One region of the Agathobacter sp. genome, then DNA from elsewhere that is predicted to be linked to it. Evidence: predicted binding sites of a transcription regulator. Region 1 holds the regulator's gene; the other holds the start of a gene.
What was found. Region 1 encodes Rex, which represses fermentation and respiration genes when NADH is low (regulators of the CRP and FNR family bind a similar motif). Its sites were predicted from a motif close to ATTGTTAANTANTTAACAAT; they were not measured.

Region 2: a site for Rex is predicted at 1,774-1,793, ahead of ACW6PM_RS04740 (enoyl-CoA hydratase-related protein). Genes of this name have one in related genera too.

What each region holds. Positions count from the first base shown of each region.
Region 1 is NZ_CDRTEH010000002.1:50,862-54,045, reverse strand. Features, by position in the region: gene ACW6PM_RS02395 (NAD(P)H-hydrate dehydratase) at 1-1,009, opposite strand, end outside; gene ACW6PM_RS02390 (hypothetical protein) at 1,012-1,653, opposite strand; gene ACW6PM_RS02385 (redox-sensing transcriptional repressor Rex) at 1,666-2,304, opposite strand; gene ACW6PM_RS02380 (NADP-dependent isocitrate dehydrogenase) at 2,476-3,184, opposite strand, start outside.
Region 2 is NZ_CDRTEH010000003.1:138,554-141,737, reverse strand. Features, by position in the region: gene ACW6PM_RS04755 (alpha-amylase family glycosyl hydrolase) at 1-414, shown strand, start outside; gene ACW6PM_RS04750 (DUF2752 domain-containing protein) at 422-835, shown strand; gene ACW6PM_RS04745 (DUF4234 domain-containing protein) at 851-1,570, shown strand; gene ACW6PM_RS04740 (enoyl-CoA hydratase-related protein) at 1,866-2,669, shown strand; gene ACW6PM_RS04735 (sensor histidine kinase) at 2,744-3,184, opposite strand, start outside.

The DNA of each region.
Region 1 (3,184 bases):
CTGCTGTTTTAAGCACTGTTTCCACAAGCATTTTGGCATCATCAGACTTTGAAAGCCCCGGGCCTATCACCACCGCATCTGCCCATTTAAGCTCCGCCTCCAGAACATCAGCTGATGTGACATCAGTACAAAGCAGTGCTTCCGGCAAAGCACATTGGATTATTGAGCGGTTGCACTCAGGCGTCATGATTTTCACCAGTCCTGCACCGCTTTTGTATGCAGCCCTTGCGGAAAGTACTGCGGCACCCGCCATATTGCGGCTTCCGGCTATAATTAACAATTTTCCGAAAGTTCCCTTGTTGGAGTGTGCCGGTCTGTTATCAAGCTTCTTTAAGTCAGACTCATCAAGAGCCCTTACGGATGGCGGATTGCCACAAAAGCTGTGGTCATCTATACCTATAGGCACCATCTTGACCCTGCCGCAATAATCACAGCCCGGCCACAGTAGAAGACCTGTCTTCTTATAAGAAAAGGTATATGTGATATCTGCTTTAAAAACACTTCCCATCACATGTCCTTTATCTGAATCCACTCCCGATGGCACATCAACTGCCACCCTGTAAGCATTTGCCCTGTTAACGGCTGAAATCACATCTGCTAGGGAGCCCTCTATGGCTCGCTTAAGCCCTGTGCCAAACAGTGAATCTATTATTACGTCACTTTTTAATATATTCTCGATATCATTGGCCACCGGAAAGCCATACCTTGCGTATATATTTTTCTGCAGCTCAAAGAGCTCGCTTCCTGCCGCATCTGTGCCAAACGCATAGTACACCATGCATCTGTATCCGGCCTGATTTAGAAGCCTTGCTATCGCGATACCGTCCCCAGCATTATTGCCTCTGCCGCATATCACGGCAAACTCCTTTGATTTATCAAAACATGCAACAAGCTCCCGGACAACACCGGCCGCAGCCTGCTCCATCAGCACCACCGAAGGAACCAAAAAGGTCTGTGATGTTGTATCGTCCAGAAGCTTCATTTCATTACCTGTAACAATATATTCCAATATCAATTCCCCTTATTCTCATTGTTTGCATTATCAGCCTTTGCATTAGTAGCATTGAAAACCATAGGATCATCATATTCAATATCAAAAAGATTTAAAACCTCTGCACCAAAAATATCATGAAGGTACGAATAAATTTCCCTGTTGTTGATATCTCTGTTCTGTTTCCTTATTACATTCTTTTTGAGCTCAACTCTTATATTTGCAATCCAGTCGTCAATTTCCTTTGATTCCAGTTTGTTTTTCTCAATTTTTTCACTGAAATAATCCATCGACAAAAGCATCAGTCTGTCATTTACGGTCTTTATATTCTTTTGGATTTCAATAAGCTCTCCCTCGATATTGTCGGCCTTCTCATTAATTTCATCTATAAGCTGCTTATCCTTATCACGCTTTTCATCTCCGTCATCTCCCATATTAGCAACAATATTAGACATAATTTTTGACTTAAGCTTTTTCAAATTCTTAAGCTCATTGTTGTACTTGCCCTGCAGCTTCAACAGCTCATCCAGCTCTTTTTCCGTGGCTGATATTTCATCAGTCTTACCATGAATGGCAAAAAGTCTGTGCCACTTCTGGTCTAAAACAAGTAAAGGCACTTTTTTCCCTTTTAACGCAGCCTCAAAATCTTTTTTATCATCCATAAGACTCACCCTCTATTTATTTTTGGAATTTTTTACAATATTATAGCTGAGCTGCATAAGGCTGTCAGACAGATGTACACTCTCCACAACCACATCCTTGTCAGGAATCTCAAGGTCCACATGAGCAAAATTCCATATTGCCTTTATGCCAAGTTCCACAAGCTTTGACGCAATGGAGTCAGCCTTTGACTTTGGCATGGTGAGTGCTGCTATATCCACCTTGTGTGTCCTGCAATACTCGCCAAGCTCGCTTAGCATAAGAATCGGAATACCACGCACACTCTTTCCTGAAAGCTCAGGATTCACATCAAATAGAGCTGTAATCACAAAGCCAAGCTTTTCAAACTTTACATAATTGGCGAGCGCCTGTCCCAGATTACCTGCACCGATAATAATTATTCTATGCTCAGTGTCAAGTCCCATTATCTTTCCAATTTCCTCGTAGAGGAACTGAACATTGTATCCATATCCCTGCTGTCCAAAGCCTCCGAAATTGTTGAGATCCTGTCTGATTTGTGAAGCTGTCACCTTCATTCTGTGGCTCAGATCGTTTGATGAAATACGCTCCACTCCCTCATCCAAAAGCTCTCCGAGATATCTATAGTATCGTGGCAGTCGTCTTATAACCGCCTGTGATATTTCTTTACTCAAGTCTTATTCCTCCAATCATCGGGATGTCATTTCTCTTTTAAAGACAAAAACCCAAGATTAATTATAATTTTTTGAAGGTCATCTGTCAATGTGTTAAGAATTTAACATTCAAAAAATTTATAATTATCCCCGGGTTATATCATATTCCAAGGCTAAAAGCCAAAATTCAGATTAAATTGTCTTCTCAAGCTCTTCCCTGATTGCCTTGATAAAGCCTTCGCTGTTTAAAACAGTAGGATTCTCAATTGTTGTGATGAGTGCGAGATCCTTTGTCATCTTTCCGCTCTCAATAGTCTTTATGCAGGCTGCCTCGAGCTTGTCTGCAAACTCTGAAAGTGCAGGAAGCTTGTCAAGCTCTCCTCTCTTTCTGAGTGCTCCTGTCCATGCAAATATAGTAGCTACAGAGTTTGTTGATGTCTCCTCACCCTTTAAATGCTTGTAATAGTGTCTCTGGACTGTTCCATGTGCTGCCTCATACTCATAGTATCCGTGAGGTGATACAAGCACTGATGTCATCATGGCAAGTGAGCCGAATGCAGATGAGATCATATCACTCATTACATCTCCGTCGTAGTTCTTGCATGCCCAGATAAATCCACCCTCAGATTTCATTACTCTGGCAACGGCATCATCGATAAGTGTATAGAAATATGTAATTCCTGCCTTCTCAAAAGCATCCTTGTACTGTGCATCAAAGATTTCCTGGAAGATATCCTTGAAGGTGTGGTCATACTTCTTTGAGATGGTATCCTTTGTGGCAAACCATAAATCCTGCTTTGTATCAAGCGCATACTTAAAGCAGCTATGTGCAAAGCTCTCAATTGAATCGTCTAAGTTGTGCTGTCCCTGAATAACTCCTGCACCCTTAAACTCATGGATT
Region 2 (3,184 bases), on a different contig from region 1:
CTCATCTATGCGCTTGCGTTTGGCATGCCGGGTATTCCTTGCGTGTACTATGGCAGTGAGTGGGGAGAGAAGGCAAAAAAAGAGGACGGTGATCCGGCACTTAGAGCATGCTTTGAAGCACCGCAGTACAATGAGCTGACGGAGTGGATTTCAAAGCTCGCTAAGGCAAAGAAGGAGTCAAGGGCACTCTGTTATGGCAATTTCTATTCGGTAGTGCTCACAAACGGCCAGTGTGTTTTCGGTCGTGAATGTGATGGTGAAAAGGTATTCGTGTGCATCAATGCCGCAGACCAGCCGTTTTTCGCAGGCTTTGATATGGGAAAGAATGAAGCAACAGACCTGATTACAGGGGAAACGGTTACATTAAACGGTGGCCTTGAGCTTCCGCCTTACAGTGCGTACTTTTTGAGATAACATTTGTATGGACAATAAACAAAAAAAAGAAAGAAAAGAGCTCATATGTGCTGTCACAGCCGTAGTGGTACTTTACACAGCTATGGAGTCAATAGGCATCACATGCCCTATTAAGTTCATCACCGGAATATCATGTGCAGGCTGTGGCATGTCGAGGGCATGGATTGCATTTTTGCAGCTGGATATGGCAAAGGCATTTGAATACCATCCGCTTTTTTGGCTTCCACCTATTGCGGTAATAGTGCTTTTGTGTAAATCTAAAATAAATATTAAAATTTATAAAATAATTATATTTACAATCATTATTATGTTTGCTATAGTTTATATATGCAGATTGATATGGTCAGGCGATGATGTCGTGGTTTTTGAGCCGCAAAACAACATCCTGTTTCGTATCATCCGTATAATAAACAGCAAATAGAAAAGGAGAAAGAAGATGTTTTGCGAGAAATGTGGAAAAGAAATTCCTGATTCAACAAAATTCTGCCCAGCCTGCGGAGCGCCTGTTTCAAAGGCACAGGATTTTGTCAACAAAGCCGGAGAGGCTTTCAATGCAGCAGAGCAGGAGCTTGGAAGTGCATTTGATGAGGTGAAGCAGTCCTTCACAGGAAACAATGCAAACCAGCAGAACGCAGGCTACCAGAATAACGGAGCCGGCCAGTACAACGGAGGCTATCAGAACAACGGAGCAGCCGGCCAGTACAACACAGGCTACCAGAACAATGGTGGTCAGACTCCTCCACCGTACAGGGGAGAGAGATTAAAGGATGACAGAGGTCTTGCCTCATACATCATCCTGTCTATTATCACATGTGGTATTTATGGCTATTATTTCATCTACAAGATGGCTCATGATGTCAATGTGGCATGTGATGGAGATGGCGAGAATACATCTGGACTTGTAGCATTTATCCTGCTTTCAATGATTACATGTGGTATCTATGCATGGTACTGGTACTACAAGCTGGGCAACAGACTGGCAAATAACGCAGGCAGATACGGACTTGGCATTCAGGAGAATGGAACCACTGTTTTGATGTGGTGCATATTTGGTACACTTATCTGTGGAATCGGACCATTCATCGCTATGCATATCCTTATCAAGAACTCAAATATGATCTGCAATGCTTACAACAGGACACATGGACTTATGTAATTTGAGTTTTGATTTAATTTAATTAAATAATTTGATTATATTATATCTAAAGCGGGAGGCAGTTTGCGTTAAGCAGACTGTCTCCTGCAATTTTGTGAAAGTGTGCTTCACGCTGCTTGAGACTATCAGCCTGCAGATGGTTCGCGATATTTCTGTTTAGATAACGATTCCCAATAAATATTATGGAAAAAGACCGTTCAGACATTGACAAAAATTTGTCAAAGTGTTACTATTTTTTTATAAATTACGACAGAAATGTCGGTTATACATAGGTTTTTTAAGGAGGATTTATACAATGAGCGAGTTCAAAAATTTAACACTTGACGTAGCAGATCAGATTGCAGTACTTGCAATCTCAAGACCGGCTGCTCTTAATGCATTAAACAGTGAGACTCTTGATGAGTTAAATGTAGCATTAACAGAGATCGAGGCAAGAGACGATGTTAAGGTGCTTATCCTTACAGGTGGTCCTGACAAGAAGGGCAACGAGTTCAAGTCATTCGTAGCAGGAGCAGACATCTCAGAGATGGTTAACTTCACAGCACCACAGGCAAGAGCATTCGGAATCAAGGCTTCAGAGCCATTCTTCAAGCTTATGAATATGCGTCAGGTAACAATCGCAGCTGTCAATGGATTCGCACTCGGTGGAGGATGTGAGATCTCTATGGCATGTGATATCAGAATCGCTTCTGAGAACGCAATTTTCGGACAGCCTGAGACAGGTCTTGGAATCATCCCTGGCTTTGGTGGTACACAGAGACTTGCTCGTTTAGTAGGAATGGGACGTGCTAAGGAAATGATCTTCACATGCGACAATGTAGACGCTGCTGAAGCATACCGCATCGGTCTCGTTAATAAAGTAGTAGCTAAAGAGGAACTTATGCCAACAGCTAAGGCTATGGCTGCAAAGATCATCTCTAAGGGAAGCTACGCAATCGCAGTTGCAAAGGCTGCTATCAACAACGGATATGATATGGATATCAAGAACGCTGTTGAGATGGAAGCAAACCTCTTCGGTGTTGTAAATGATACAAACGATAAGAAAGAGGGAATGGGAGCATTCCTTGAGAAGAGAGCTGCAAACCTTACAGATTTCTAATTGTGATTTGAATTATATGGTCTATGAATCAAAACAGCCGGTGCGTTATGCACCGGCTGTTTTAATAAAATAAACTAAATTATCACTCTTACAATAAAAAGTGTATCGGTCACACTGTACTGGCATTTGCCACCCAGTCTCTCGGCAGTTTGTCTGATGCTTCTTGTGCCAAGTCCATGTCCTCTTTCTGTCGCTACAGGCATATCGTTTACGAGCTTAGGCCTTACAGCATAAGGATTTTCAACAGAAATCAAAAGCTTGCCGCTTTTCTCTGAGATGGAGAGTCTGATAAAGCGCCTGTCAGGCTCAAGCATCATGACGGCATGCATGGCATTTTCCAGGGCATTCTGAAGTATCGCTGTCATGTCTATGTCTGAGAAGGGGAGCTTTGATGGAACGGATATAGAATACCTGAAATCGATATGCTTATCATTAAAGCTGTCGGCATGGGACATGATAATGATGTTTATTATTTCGTTTGCACAGAAGCGTTTTCTGGTGGTCTTTTCGGTTGC